3 regions of the Streptomyces sp. NPDC057617 genome follow, and region 2 is predicted to be linked to each of the others. Evidence: riboswitches for the same ligand, from Rfam matches in the RefSeq annotation. Region 2 holds a riboswitch; each other region holds the start of a gene.
The links. Region 2 has a riboswitch for thiamine pyrophosphate ahead of thiC (phosphomethylpyrimidine synthase ThiC). Riboswitches for the same ligand answer to the same signal wherever they lie in the genome.
Positions count from the first base shown of each region.

Region 1: linked by a shared signal. The riboswitch ahead of thiO (glycine oxidase ThiO) and the one ahead of thiC (phosphomethylpyrimidine synthase ThiC) in region 2 are both predicted to bind thiamine pyrophosphate.
Region 3: linked by a shared signal. The riboswitch ahead of ACFU9P_RS16040 (thiamine ABC transporter substrate binding subunit) and the one ahead of thiC (phosphomethylpyrimidine synthase ThiC) in region 2 are both predicted to bind thiamine pyrophosphate.

Region 1 covers NZ_JBHVGV010000003.1:418,508-423,453, reverse strand. The annotation lists gene thiE (thiamine phosphate synthase) at 1-364, opposite strand, end outside; gene ACFU9P_RS10765 (Rv2175c family DNA-binding protein) at 488-853, opposite strand; gene ACFU9P_RS10760 (NAD(P)/FAD-dependent oxidoreductase) at 1,023-2,270, opposite strand; TPP riboswitch at 2,379-2,492, shown strand; gene thiO (glycine oxidase ThiO) at 2,490-3,716, shown strand; gene thiS (sulfur carrier protein ThiS) at 3,713-3,931, shown strand; gene ACFU9P_RS10745 (thiazole synthase) at 3,938-4,735, shown strand; gene pknB (Stk1 family PASTA domain-containing Ser/Thr kinase) at 4,885-4,946, shown strand, end outside.
Region 2 covers NZ_JBHVGV010000013.1:250,439-255,384, reverse strand. The annotation lists gene ACFU9P_RS28865 (YibE/F family protein) at 1-1,378, opposite strand, end outside; TPP riboswitch at 1,450-1,595, shown strand; gene thiC (phosphomethylpyrimidine synthase ThiC) at 1,588-3,462, shown strand; gene ACFU9P_RS28855 (hypothetical protein) at 3,581-4,531, opposite strand; gene ACFU9P_RS28850 (metallophosphoesterase) at 4,679-4,946, opposite strand, start outside.
Region 3 covers NZ_JBHVGV010000005.1:474,517-479,462, forward strand. The annotation lists gene frr (ribosome recycling factor) at 1-519, shown strand, start outside; gene ACFU9P_RS16030 (phosphatidate cytidylyltransferase) at 519-1,604, shown strand; gene rlmN (23S rRNA (adenine(2503)-C(2))-methyltransferase RlmN) at 1,728-2,834, shown strand; TPP riboswitch at 2,872-2,997, shown strand; gene ACFU9P_RS16040 (thiamine ABC transporter substrate binding subunit) at 3,081-4,226, shown strand; gene ACFU9P_RS16045 (ABC transporter permease) at 4,304-4,946, shown strand, end outside.

The sequences.
Region 1 (4,946 bases), on a different contig from region 2:
CGTCCACCTCGGCCTCGGCATGCGTGGAGCGGCCGATCAGCGGGGCGTCGCCGAGGATCGCGCGGGCGGCGGGGACGGGCAGATCGCCCTGTCCGAGATGCAGCACGTCGGAGCCGATGGCATGCGCCACATCCGCGCGGTCGTTGACGGCGAGCAGCGCGCCATGGCGTCGGCAGGCGTCGGCGAAGACCCGGAGGTGCGCCAGCTCCTCGGCCGCCTCCATGCCCTTGTCCCTGAGCTGCACGATGTCCACGCCGGACGCGAGCACCGCGTCCAGGAACTCCGGGAGGTCCCCCTGCCGCTTGCGGGCGTCCGTGCAGAGATAGAGCCGGGCGTCGGACAGAGACGCGCGCGCGTCGGGCATGGGAGTTCCCCCCGTCGGGTCGGCGGTGTGCGGAGGCGCCCGGTCCTGTCCGGCCGGACAGGACCTGGGCCCGCCGGACGGCTGCCGGGGCGCCGCCGCACACCGCGAGTGATGATGGGTCGATCAGACGGCGAGCGCCTGGGCCCGGCGCTTCACCTCCGTGCCGCGATTCTCCCCGAGCGCCTGCGCGGGCGTGCCCGGCAGGGTCGGGTCGGGGGTGAAGAGCCATTCGAGCATCTCTTCGTCGGTGAAGCCGTCGTCCCGCAGGAGCGTCAGGGTCCCGGCGAGGCCCTTGACGACCTTGTTGCCGTCGACGAAGGCGGCGGGCACCTGGAGCGTCCTGTTCTCGCCCCGGCGTACGGCGATGAGCTGGCCTTCCTTCACCAACTGCCGCACGCGCGTCACCTCGACATCGAGCGCTTCCGCGATGTCGGGCAGGTGGAGCCAGGCGGGGACGAGAGCATCGATCTTTGCGTCAATCTCGGTCACACGACAAGCGTGCCATCCCGGACTGACAGACGCCACGAACCGGCTCCGGCCGGGGCAGCCCGCACGAACCGCCCGCGCCCGGCCCCGCCCGCACGACGGCCCGCCCGCACGGGCCGCGAACAGCAACGCCACCGAAACGTCTCAGAAGCCGCCTCCCCGTCGGTACGCCTCAGAGCACCGCTTTCCGCAGCGGTACGGACGGGTCCGCGGCCAGTGCCGGGTCCAGCCGGGCGCCCGCCTCGATCAGTTTCCGCCCCTGCGCCAGATCGCGGGGCCTGCCGACCGCGAGCAAAGCCACCAGCACCCCGTCCCGCAGCCACACCACCGACCAGGCGGCCTCCGCGGGACCGCCGCGCCACAGCAGGGTGTCCGCCGCCGCGTGATGCCCCGCGTACTGGACGAACCGGCCGAACTGCTCCGACCAGAAGTACGGCACCGGATCGTAGATCTGCTCGCTCTCGCCGACGGCCTGGGCGGCGACCGTACGCGGTCCCTGGAGCGCGTTGTCCCAGTGGTGGACGAGCAGCCGCTCGCCGTAGCGGGCGGAGGGGAAGGACGCGCAGTCGCCGACCGCGTACACATCGGGCAGCGAGGTCGCGAGCCGCTCGTCGGCGACGATCGCCCCGTCCGGGCCCAGCGCGATTCCGGAGCCCGCCAGCCAGTCGGTCGTGGGCCGCGCGCCTATGCCCACCACCACGGCCTCGGCGGAGAGCCGCCGGCCGTCCGCGAGGACCACCGTGCCCGGCTCGACGGCGGCGACCCGGGCGCCAGTGAGCAGTTCGGCGCCGCTCTCCGCGTACCAGTCCGCCATGGGAGCCGCCACCTCGGCCGGGAGGGCACCGGGCAGCGGCCGGTCCGCCGCCTCCACGACCGTCACGGCACACCCGGCCGCGCGGGCCGCCGTGGTGAACTCCGCGCCGATCCACCCCGCGCCGACGACCACGGTCCCGGCCCCCCGGTCCAGCACGGGCCGCAGCGCCTCGGCGTCGTCCAGGGTGCGCAGCAGATGGACACCGGGCGTGGCCGCGGTGCCCGGCAGGGCGACCGGCTCTGCGCCGGTGGCGATGACCAGCAGGCCGTACGGTACGGGCCCGGCCCCGGTGTCGACCTCCCGCGCGGCGGGGCGCAGTCCGGTCACCTCCACGCCGAGTCTCAGCTCGACCCCGAGCGCCGCGAAGTCGATGTCGTACGCCGGGCTGTCCGCCGTGCCCAGCAGCACCGCCTTGGAGAGCGGCGGCCGGTCGTACGGCGGGTGCCGCTCGGCGCCGATCAGGGTGACCGGGCCCTCGTACCCCTTCTCGCGCAGGGCCACGGCGGTCTGCACGCCCGCCATGCCCGCGCCGACGATGACGACGCCCGGCCGCGCGCGATGTGCCCGCTGTGCCGGGAGTTCCCGCTGCCTCTGCTGCTCGCTCACCCGATCACCATATGCAGCCGGTCAACCGCCGGGCGTACCCCGCCGGAGGTTCTCGCGGCTCCGGCGCGGCCTTACCGCGCGGCGGGCCGCGCGTTAGTCTGGCCGGTGACACTACCTCGCGGGAGTCCGGACGCACCGGACTGAGAGGGAGGCTGGAGCGGCCTCCGACCGTACGAACCTGATCCGGGTCATGCCGGCGAAGGGAGGGGCTGGACGCCCATGCAGTCACCCCATCCGTCATCCCATCCGCAGTCACCTCACCGGGGAACGGGGAGCGGTTCCGATGTCCTGGTCATCGGCGGCGGAATCATCGGCCTGGTCACGGCCTGGCGGGCCGCGCAGCGCGGGCTGAGCACCGTCGTCGCCGACCCCGGTCCGGGCGGCGGCGCCGCGCGGGTCGCGGCGGGCATGCTCGCCGCCGTCACCGAACTCCACCATGGCGAGCAGGTCCTGCTCCGGCTCAATATGGCCTCCGCGGAGCGCTATCCGGACTTCGTGGCCGAGCTGGAGGAGGCCAGCAGCCAGGAGACCGGCTACCGCGCCAGCGGCACGCTGGCCGTCGCCCTCGACACCGACGACCGCGCCGAACTGCGCGAACTGCACGATCTCCAGCGCCGCTCGGGGCTGGCCTCCGAGTGGCTCACGGGGCGCGAATGCCGGCGCCTCGAACCGATGCTCGCGCCGGGCGTACGCGGGGGCCTTCGGGTGGACGGCGACCACCAGATCGATCCCCGCCGGCTGGCCGCGGCGCTGGTCACGGCGTGCGAGCGGGCCGGGGTGGTCTTCCACCGGGCCCTGGCCGAACGGCTCTCGGTCGTACGGGACCGGGCCGCCGGCGCCGTACTGACGGGCGGGCGCGTGCTCGCCGCGGACCAGGTGGTGCTGGCCGCCGGCAGTCTGAGCGGGCGGCTGGCGGGCGTGCCGCACGAGATCCGGCCGCCGGTACGGCCCGTCAAGGGCCAGGTGCTGCGGCTGACCGTGCCGCGTCCGTATGCGCCGTTCCTGACCAGATCGGTACGGGCGGTGGTGCGCGGCAGCCATGTCTACCTGGTGCCGCGCGAGAACGGCGAGCTGGTGATCGGCGCCACCAGCGAGGAGCAGGGCTGGGACACCACGGTCACCGCGGGCGGGGTGTACGAATTGCTGCGCGATGCGCATGAACTCGTCCCCGGTATCACCGAGCTGCCGCTCACCGAGACCCTCGCCGGACTGCGGCCCGGCTCGCCGGACAACGCGCCGCTGCTGGGGCCGACCGCGCTGCCGGGACTGCATCTCGCGACCGGCCACTACCGCAACGGGGTGCTGCTCACGCCGGTCACCGGCGATGTGCTGGCCGAGGCGCTGACGACCGGCGAACTCCCGGAACTGGCCCGGCCGTTCACCCCGCGCCGCTTCACCTCCGTACCGCAGGACCTCACCTCCGTACCACGGGAGCTGACCGTATGAGCATCTCCGTCCGGGTGTCCGTCTCCGTGAACGGCGAGGCGCGCGACCTCGCCCCGGGCACCACGCTCGACGTCCTGGTCGCCGCGCTGACCCCCGCGCCCTCGGGTGTCGCGGCCGCCGTCAACGAGATGGTGGTGCCACGGGGGCGCTGGGCCGGAACGGTGCTCGGCGAGGGTGACCGGGTGGAAGTCCTGACCGCGGTCCAGGGGGGCTGAGCGGGGATGGCGGACGACCGGTTCACCATCGGCTCCACCGTGCTGGGCTCCCGGCTGATCATGGGGACGGGCGGGGCGCCGAGCCTCGACGTACTGGAACGCTGCCTGGTCGCCTCCGGCACCGAACTCACCACGGTCGCGATGCGACGCCTCGACCCCACGGTCCAGGGGTCCGTCCTGTCCGTACTCGGCTCCCTCGGCATCCGCGCCCTGCCCAACACGGCGGGGTGCTTCACGGCGGGCGAGGCGGTGCTCACGGCGCGGCTGGCGCGTGAGGCGCTCGGTACGGACTGGATCAAGCTGGAGGTGGTCGCGGACGAGCGGACGCTGCTGCCGGATCCGGTGGAGCTGCTGGACGCGGCGGAGACGCTGGTCGACGACGGGTTCACGGTGCTGCCCTATACGAACGACGATCCTGTGCTCGCCAGAAAACTGGAGGACGTGGGCTGCGCGGCGATCATGCCGCTGGGGTCGCCGATCGGTTCCGGTCTCGGCATCCGCAACCCGCACAACTTCGAGCTGATCGTGGAGCGGGCGGGGGTGCCGGTGATCCTGGACGCGGGGGCGGGTACGGCGTCGGACGCGGCGCTGGCGATGGAGCTGGGGTGCGCGGCCGTGATGCTGGCGTCGGCGGTGACGCGGGCGCGGGAGCCGGTGCTGATGGCGGAGGCGATGCGGCACGGGGTGGAGGCGGGGCGCCTGGCGTACCGGGCGGGCCGGATCCCCCGCCGGCACTTCGCGCGCGCGTCGTCGCCGACGGAGGGAATGGCGACGTGGGACCCGGAGCGCCCGGCGTTCTCGTGACGAGCACCCGGAAACAAGCCCGTCCGGCGATTGAGGACACAGCACAGCAAGCCCGTACGGCGATTGAGGACACAGCACAGCAAGCCCGTACGGCGATTGAGGACATGGGACCGCCACGGCGGCGCGGACGTGGCTCGTAGACTCAAGGGGTGGATACGAGCCTTCAGGATCCCATCGTCGGGCAGGTGCTCGACGGGCGTTACCGCGTGGA
Region 2 (4,946 bases):
TCTGCGGACTCGCCGGACCTGCCGGAGCTGCCGGGCCTGTCGTACCCGCCGGACCGGCCGGGCCTGTGGACCAGGGACCCGCCGTCCCGGGAGCCTGGGCCGGCGATACGGGAGGCGCCCCGTGTCCCGCCCGGTCGGCGGAGACCACCAGAGCCGCCAGCGCCGTGGTCACCGGCACCGACGCGACCAGACCGATCGAGCCCACCAGGGTCCGTACGATCTCCTCCGCCACCAGCTCACTGTTGGCGACCGTACCCACACCCGACTGCGCGATCGAGAAGAGCAGCAGCAGAGGCAGGGCGGCGCCCGCGTAGGCCAGGACCAGCGTATTGACCACCGAGGCGATATGGTCCCGGCCGATCCGGATACCCGCCCGGTAGAGGGCACGGGGCCCCATCGACGGATCCGCCTGATGCAGCTCCCAGACCGCCGAGGTCTGGGTGACCGTCACATCGTCGAGAACACCCAGCGAACCGATGATGACCCCGGCGAGCAGCAGTCCGCTCATATCGATCCCGGGATAGAGACCGTGGATCAGCCCGGTGTTGTCGTCGGTGTTGCCGGTCAGGCTCGCCCAGCCGATGAAGACCGACCCCAGCAGCCCGATCAGCAGCAGGGATACCAGAGTGCCGAGGACCGCGACCGAGGTACGGGCCGTCAGTCCATGGCACATATAGAGCGCGATCAGCATGATCGCGCTGGCCCCGATCACCGCCACGACCAGCGGATTCGAGCCCTGGAGTATCGCGGGCAGGATGAACAGCGTCAGCACGGCGAACGAGACCGCCAGCGCGACCAGCGCCATGACCCCGCGCAGCCGCCCCACCACGACCACAGCGAGCGCGAAGATCCCGGCCAGCAGGGCCATGGGGAACTTCCGGTTGACATCCGTCACCGAGTACTGGAGATCGCGGGGAGCGTCGGGTGCGTATGCCACCACAACGCCTTGTTTCACGTGAAACTGCCGCGGTGCGTCCGGCTGGACGATCTCGACGAAGGTCCGGCCCTTCTCCTTGCCGCTGGTGACTTCGATGGTGGCCTTCTTGCAGTCACCGGTCTGCTCCCGGTCCGCCTCGCGCCCCTGGGGTTTCGAGGTGTCACCGGTGGACGGGACCTGGGCGGCGTTCACGGACTTGCAGTCGACCTGCTGGATCTGCACCACCCGGCCCTGCTCGGTCTGCCGGTCGAAGCCCACCCCCGTACGTTCATGCGCCGGAGCGCCGCCCGGCCAGAGCACCACCAGACCGACGACCACCGCGGCCGCGAACGGGATCAGAACCGCCGCGATGACCTTGCGAAGGTGCTGGGAGACCGGCGCGGCGGGGCCATGACTGTGCGAGTGCCCGTGCGATTCATGGGTCTGCTGGGATGAGGTCACCGACCGATCATCGCAAGAAGCCTGAGGCCCTCTGTTCAGCACGCCGGATATGACGCTAGCGTGGGGGCACCTTTTGCACACGCGGGAGCTCGGAGCACCGGGCTGAGAGGGCGCTGACTGTGGCGTTCCGGGGAGTATCCCCTGGACCCCTGAGCTGCGCCGACCGCTGAACCTGTTACCGGGTAATGCCGGCGTAGGGAGTAGGTCTCATGACCGTTCAGGACGCACACACGCCTGCCTCCGATTCTGAAAACGAGTCTGGACATTCGAGCGAGGCTCATGGTTCGAGCCGGACTCAAAGGACTATCGGCTGGCACAAGGGATATGTCCAGGGCTCGCGCCCTGACCTCCAGGTTCCGGTCCGCCAGGTGCACCTCACCAACGGCCAGGACGTCACGCTGTACGACACCTCGGGTCCGTACACCGATCCGGCCGTCGAGACCGATGTACGCCGCGGTCTCGCGCCACTCCGGGAGAACTGGATCATCGGGCGGGGGGACACCGAGGAGTACGCGGGCCGGCCGGTCCGCCCCGAGGACGACGGGCTCAAGCACACGGCGCCGCGCGGCGGGCTGCGCAACCTCGACGCGGTCTTCCCCGGCAGGCCGCGCCAGCCGCGCCGGGCGCGGGCCGGACAGACCGTGACGCAGCTCTCGTACGCCCGGCGCGGGGAGATCACGCAGGAGATGGAGTACGTCGCGATCCGGGAGAACGTGTCCCCGGAGGTCGTGCGCGAGGAGATCGCCGCGGGCCGTGCCGTACTGCCGGCCAATGTCAATCACCCGGAGATCGAGCCGATGATCATCGGCAAGCGGTTCCTGGTGAAGGTCAACGCCAACATCGGCAATTCCGCGGTCACTTCCTCCATCGAGGAGGAGGTGGAGAAGATGACCTGGGCGACCCGCTGGGGCGCCGACACGGTCATGGACCTCTCCACCGGCCGCAATATCCACACCACGCGCGAGTGGGTGCTGCGCAACTCCCCCGTGCCGATCGGCACCGTGCCGCTCTACCAGGCGCTCGAAAAGGTCGACGGCAAGGCCGAGGAGCTGACCTGGGAGATCTACAAGGACACGGTCGTCGAGCAGGCCGAACAGGGCGTCGACTACATGACGGTCCATGCCGGGGTGCTGCTGCGGTACGTTCCGCTGACGGCGCGCCGCAAGACGGGCATCGTCTCGCGCGGCGGCTCGATCATGGCGGCATGGTGCCTCGCGCACCACAAGGAGTCGTTCCTGTACGAGAACTTCGAGGAGCTGTGCGAGATCCTCGCGGCGTACGACGTGACGTACTCCCTCGGTGACGGCCTGCGGCCGGGGTCCATCGCGGACGCCAACGACGAGGCCCAGTTCGCCGAGCTGCGCACGCTGGGGGAGCTGAACTCGACCGCCAAGCGGCTCGGCGTACAGACCATGATCGAGGGCCCGGGCCATGTCCCGATGCACAAGATCAAGGAGAACATCGACCTCCAGCAGGAGATCTGCGAGGAGGCGCCGTTCTATACGCTCGGCCCGTTGACGACCGATGTGGCCCCGGCGTACGACCACATCACCTCCGGCATCGGCGCGGCGATGATCGCGTGGTGGGGTACGGCGATGCTCTGCTACGTCACCCCCAAGGAGCACCTGGGGCTGCCGGACCGGGACGACGTCAAGACCGGTGTCATCACGTACAAGATCGCCGCGCATGCCGCGGACCTCGCCAAGGGGCACCCGGGGGCGCAGGCGTGGGACGACGCGCTGTCCGACGCCCGGTTCGAGTTCCGCTGGGAGGACCAGTTCAATCTGGCCCTGGATCCGGACACGGCCCGGGAGTTCCACGACGAGACGCTGCCGGCGGAGCCGGCGAAAACGGCGCACTTCTGCTCGATGTGCGGCCCGAAGTTCTGCTCGATGAAGATCTCGCAGGACATCCGGCGGCGGCACGGCGGCGAGTTCGAGAGCGACGGCGGCGGCGACGGTACGGGAAGCGCGGGCGAGGCGGGCGCAGCGATCGGGGCCGACGAGATCGAGGCGGGCATGGCGCAGAAGTCCAAGGAATTCGCCGCGGCCGGCAACCGGGTCTATCTGCCGCTGGCGGACTGAACCCGGCGGACTGAGGGCCGGCGGCCCTCCGGACCGAGCGCCGGGCCTGAGAGGCTACGCAGCCTCGGAGGCCGGACGACGGAACGGCGGGCCAACGGTGCCGGGCACCGGCCGGAGGTCACTCCGGTCGGTGGTCCGGGCCGCCGAAATCTGGGCTGGTGAAGTCCGGGCTGGTGAAGCTGGGGCGCTGGCCGGTGGTGGCGCCCTCGTCCGGGCTGCTGAAGTCCGGCCGGCTGTAGCCGATCTTGGGCAGGTGCTTGGCCGGCCGGACCGGTCCCGGGGCCGCCGGGTCCGCGCTCGGGTCGGCCAGAACGTCGCGCAGGAAGGGCAGGATGCCCCTCTCCAGCAGCGCATGGCGCCAGGCCTCCCGGGCCCGGGCCACCTCGTCGGGCAGCTCACCGCTCGGCGACTCCTCGGCCGGGAGCTGGGTCTTGCTGTTGCGCAGGGCCGTGACCAGCAGACCGATCGCGGCGGCCAGGATGCCCAGCGCGGTGATGGCACCGAAGAACCAGCCCACGGCCAGCAGGCTGTCCGCGAACGCGGGCGGTCGGCTGAGTGCCTTGAGGAGATAACCGACGAGCAGGAAGATCACCGCGGCGACGCCACCGAGGACCGGGACCAGCACCGTGATGATCGCCGTGAACCCCGCGCCGGATTCCGGTACTTCGGCCTCGGCCGGATCCAGCACGGAATCGCGCGCCGAGCCGGAGCGAGCCGCATCAGAACGAGCCGCATCAGAACGAGCCGCATCGGAGCGCGTCGAGTCCGAGCGGGCCGGGTCGGACCCCGCCGAGTCGGATCGTACGGAGCCGGCGCGGGCCGAAGCGGAAAGACCCGGCGAGCGGAACTCCTCGCGGATCTTCGTGTAGTGCTCGTACTCGGCGGCCGCGGCCGTGGTGATCCGCGCCGTGGACTTCAGGGCCATGGTGCGTAGCTGCTCGCTGGTGAGCCGCTCCCCGATCGCGGCGAGATCAGGGCGCTCGTGCGCGTTGTGCAGCACGACATCGAGGATCCGCTCGAATTCCGCGCGATCCTCGCTGAGCAGGTGCGGAGCGCTGTTCATGTGCATCCCCCGATGCTCCGTAGGGCCGGTTCGCCCGCGTGGGACGGGCAGTTGGCGGAAACGGAGGAGAGCCTGCTACGGATAAGCCGATGGTAGAGCTGTTTTGGCGTGAGGTGACAGGGGGTTTACCTAAATCGGCTCGACTCCGTTGTCTCAGTTCTCCAGAGGAAGCCGGACGACCAGCAGCTTTCCCGCCATCGTCACACCGCCGTCCATCGCGATGGCAAGTCCGTCGGCATATACGTGTGGCCCTTCCACCAGCGGACCCGTGTCGGCTTCGCCGTCCGAGGCGTCTTCGGTGCCGACTTCGCCCAGCAGATAGGGAATCGGGCTGTGGCCATGGACGACGCGCTGTCCGCCGTACCGGGAGAGCAGTTCCCGTACGGCCTCGGGGCCGCCGTCGTCGCGGAAGGCAAAGCGC
Region 3 (4,946 bases), on a different contig from region 2:
GAGAAGGCCGTCCTGGTCGCCAAAGACGACTTCGCCGCGATCCGCACAGGACGGGCGCATCCAGCGATGTTCAACAAGATCGTGGCGGACTACTACGGTGCTCTGACCCCGATCAACCAGCTCGCCTCGTTCGCCGTGCCCGAGGCGCGGATGGCCGTGGTGACCCCGTTCGACAAGAGCGCCCTGCGCAATATCGAGCAGGCGATCCGCGACTCCGACCTCGGCGTCAACCCGAGCAATGACGGCAATATCATCCGGGTGGTGTTCCCCGAGCTGACCCAGGACCGCCGTAAGGAGTTCATCAAGGTCGCCAAGACCAAGGCCGAGGACTCGAAGATCTCGATCCGGGCGGTACGCCGCAAGGCCAAGGAGACCATCGACAAGCTGGTCAAGGACGGCGAGGTCGGCGAGGACGAGGGACGCCGCGCGGAGAAGGAGCTCGACGACACGACCGCGAAGTATGTCGCGCAGGTCGACGAGCTGCTCAAGCACAAGGAAGCCGAGCTGCTCGAGGTCTGATGAACGACTCTTCCCGGGGGGCCCCGTCAGCGGCCGGTTACTCCGGTTACACCGATTACTGGGGACCGGCCGACCACGGGGCCGCCCCGGCGGGTCCCGCGTACGACGCGCTGGACACACAGCAGACTCGGCCCATGCCCATCGTGCCCGACGGACCCGCCGGCGGCGGGGACCAGGATGACGACCGGAGGGCCGCTCGGCCGGGCGGCCCCCTGTTCCGTGACGAGACTCCACAGGAGCCCATGGGAGCGCCTCCGCCACCACCTCAGAAGAAGCGGGCAGGCCGTGATCTGCGCGCGGCCATAGGCGTGGGTCTCGGTCTCGGCGTGGTCGTCGCGGCGTCGCTCTTCATCGTCAAGGCCGTGTTCGTCGGAGTCGTCGCGGTCGCGGTGGTCATCGGGCTGTGGGAGCTGACCTCGCGGCTGGACGAGAAGAAGGGCATCAAGGCCCCGCTGGTCCCGCTGGCCGTCGGCGGCGCCGCGATGATCGTCGCCGGATATGTGCGCGGCGCCGAGGGAGCCTGGGTCGCGATGGCCCTGACGGCGCTCGCGGTGCTGGTCTGGCGGATGACCGCGCCGCCCGAGGGCTATCTGAAGGATGTCACCGCAGGGGTTTTCGCCGCCTTCTACGTACCGTTCCTGGCCACCTTCGTGGCGATGATGCTCAGGGCGGACGACGGGCCGTGGCGGGTGCTGATGTTCATGCTGCTGACAGTCGTCAGCGACACGGGCGCGTACGCGGTCGGCTGGCGCTTCGGTACGCACAAGCTCGCGCCGCGCATCAGCCCCGGCAAGACCAGGGAGGGGCTGGCGGGAGCCGTCGTCTTCGCCATGGTGGCCGGCGCGCTCTGCATGCAGTTCCTGATCCACGACGGAATCTGGTGGCAGGGGCTGCTGCTCGGACTGGCCGTCGCGGCCAGCGCGACGCTCGGCGATCTCGGCGAGTCCATGATCAAGCGGGATCTCGGTATCAAGGACATGGGCACGCTGCTGCCCGGGCACGGCGGCATCATGGACCGCCTCGACTCCCTGCTGCCCACGGCGCCGGTGGTCTGGCTGCTGCTGGTGATCTTCGTAGGCTCCTGATGTCTCGCAGGTTCCTGCCGAGCCAGGCCCGGTCAAGGGCCTGACCTGCGGCGATACCGTACGGGGGCCCGTTGTCCACAGGACAGCGGGCCCCTGCCGCATGTCTGCGACACTGGTTCCACCATGCCTGTACCTGGAGAACTGACATTTGTCGCGCCCCGCGGAGCCAAGAAGCCGCCGCGACACCTCGCCGACCTCACCCCCGCCGAGCGCCGCGAGGCCGTCGCCGCGATCGGCGAGAAGGCGTTCCGTGCCAACCAGCTTTCGCAGCACTACTTCGCGCGGTACGCACACGATCCGCAGCAGTGGACCGACATCCCGGCCGCCGCGCGCCAGAAGCTCGCCGCGGAGCTGGTGCCCGAGCTGATGTCGGTGGTGCGGCACATCTCGTGCGACGACGACACCACCCGTAAGACGCTGTGGCGGCTGCACGACGGCACCCTGGTCGAGTCGGTGCTGATGCGCTATCCGGACCGGGTCACGATGTGCATCTCGTCGCAGGCCGGCTGCGGGATGAACTGTCCCTTCTGCGCCACCGGACAGGCCGGGCTCGACCGCAATCTGTCCACCGCGGAGATCGTGCACCAGATCGTCGACGGGATGCGCGCGCTGCGCGACGGCGAGGTGCCCGGCGGCCCCTCCCGGCTGTCGAACATCGTCTTCATGGGCATGGGCGAGCCGCTCGCCAACTACAACCGGGTGGTCGGCGCGATACGCCGGCTGACCGACCCCGAGCCAGACGGTCTGGGTCTGTCCCAGCGCGGGATCACGGTCTCGACGGTCGGTCTGGTGCCCGCGATGCTGCGTTTCGCCGACGAGGGGTTCAAGTGCCGCCTCGCGGTCTCCCTGCACGCGCCTGACGACGAGCTGCGCGACACCCTCGTCCCGGTCAACACCCGCTGGAAGGTACGGGAAGTGCTGGACGCGGCCTGGGAGTACGCGGAGAAGTCCGGCCGCCGGGTCTCCATCGAGTACGCCCTCATCCGCGACATCAACGACCAGGCGTGGCGCGGCGACCGGCTGGGCCGGCTGCTCAAGGGCAAGCGGGTGCACGTCAATCTGATCCCGCTCAATCCGACCCCGGGATCGAAGTGGACGGCGTCACGCCCCGAGGACGAGAAGGCGTTCGTCGAGGCGATCGCGGCCCATGGCGTGCCGGTGACGGTACGGGACACCAGGGGCCAGGAGATCGACGGGGCGTGCGGGCAGTTGGCCGCCTCGGAGCGCTAGGAGGCCACGGGGTAATGTTGGCCTGAACGCATTGCATATGTTCCGACAGGGGAGCGCCACAGCGCTGAGAGTGTGGCACATGTCCGCGAGAGCGGGCAGCGGCCGCAGACCCTCTGAACCTCGCCCAGGTCATTCTGGGTAGGAAGTTCGGTCACCACTCAAGCTGTTGCGCCCTGCCCGGAGTCCGGCCGGTCCTGACTCCGGGCAGGGCCGCGTCTTCTCCTGGACTTCCCAGGAGGAAAACCAGTGAGCAGCACCACCAGTACAGCCGGCACCGTCACTGACAGAAGGACGGCCGCCCGCAGAAGGACGGCCGTCGCCGCGCTCGCCACCGCGCTCGGGGTCTCGGTCCTCGCCGCCTGCGGCGGGTCCGACGGCTCCGCGCCGTCCGGCGGCAGCGGCGGTACGGAGTCGAAGACCGTCACCCTCGTCAGCCACGACTCGTTCAACGCCTCGCCCGCCGTGCTCAAGGAGTTCACCCGGCGGACCGGCTACACGGTCAAGGTCCTGAAGAGCGGGGACGCGGGCGAGGCCCTCAACAAGGAGATCCTCACCAAGGGTTCGCCCCAGGGCGATGTCTTCTTCGGCGTCGACAACACCCTGCTCTCCCGCGCCCTCGACAACGGCCTGTTCACGCCGTACAAGGCCAAGGGTCTCGACCGCGTCGACACGGCCACCCAGCTCGACCGCGGCCAGAACCGGGTCACGCCCATCGACACCGGCGATATCTGCGTCAACTACGACAAGAAGTACTTCACGGACAAGAAGCTCGCGCCGCCGCAGTCGTTCGACGATCTGGTCAAGCCGCAGTACAAGGACCTGCTCGTGACGGAGAACGCCGCGACCTCCTCGCCCGGCCTCGGCTTCCTCCTCGGCACGGCCGCGCGGTACGGCGACAACGGCTGGCAGGACTACTGGAAGAAGCTCAAGGCCAACGGCGTGCAGGTCGTCGACAGTTGGGAACAGGCCTACAACGAGAACTTCTCGGGCTCGGCCGGCGGCAGAAAGGCCAAGGCCGACCGCCCGCTCGTCGTCTCGTACGCCTCCAGCCCGCCCGTAGAGGTCCTGTACGCCGAGCCGCAGCCGCAGCAGGCGCCCACCGGAGTCGCCACCGGCACCTGCTTCCGGCAGACGGAGTTCGCCGGGCTGCTCACGGGCGCGAAGAACGAGGCGGGCGGCAAGGCCCTGGTGGACTTCCTGATCAGCGACACCTTCCAGGCGGACATGCCGCTGAACATGTTCGTCAACCCGGTCGTCAAGAGCGTGAAGCTGCCCGAGCTGTTCACGAAGTTCGGCGCGACGGTCAGCGAGCCCGAGACCGTGGCACCCGACAAGATCGCCGCCAACCGTGAGCAGTGGATCCAGTCGTGGACCTCACTCGTGGTGAAGTAGCCGACAGGGCGGCGAGCCGGGCCCGGCCGGCTCGCCCCACCCCGAAGGGCCGCGCGAGTTCCGTCCGGCTCGTCCTCATGGCCGTACCCGTCGCGTTCTTCGCGGTCTTCTTCGCCTATCCCGTGACCGCGATCGTCGGCCGCGGCCTCAAGGCCGACGGCACCTGGCAGTTCGGCCGCGTCGGCGAGGTACTGAGCCGTCCCGACATCCTCGGTGTTCTCTGGTTCACCACCTGGCAGGCGCTCGCCTCCACCGCGCTCACCCTGCTGATCGCCCTGCCCGGCGCGTATGTCTTCGCACGCTTCGACTTCCCGGGCAGGCATCTGCTGCGCGCGGTGGTCACCGTCCCCTTCGTCCTGCCGGCCGTCGTGGTCGGCACGGCCTTCCTGGCGCTGCTCGGGCGCGGCGGACTGCTCGACGACCTGTGGGGCATACGGCTCGACACGACCGTCTGGGCGATCCTCCTCGCGCATGTCTTCTTCAACTACGCGGTGGTCGTACGGACCGTGGGCGGCCTGTGGTCACAGCTCGACCCGCGCCAGGAGGAGGCCGCGCGGGTGCTGGGCGCGGGACGGCTCGCGGCCTGGTGGCGGGTGACGCTGCCGGCCCTCGCCCCCGCCGTGGCGGCCGCCGCCCTGATGGTCTTCCTCTTCACCTTCACCTCCTTCGGGGTCGTACAGATCCTGGGCGGCCCGGCCTACTCCACGCTGGAGGTGGAGA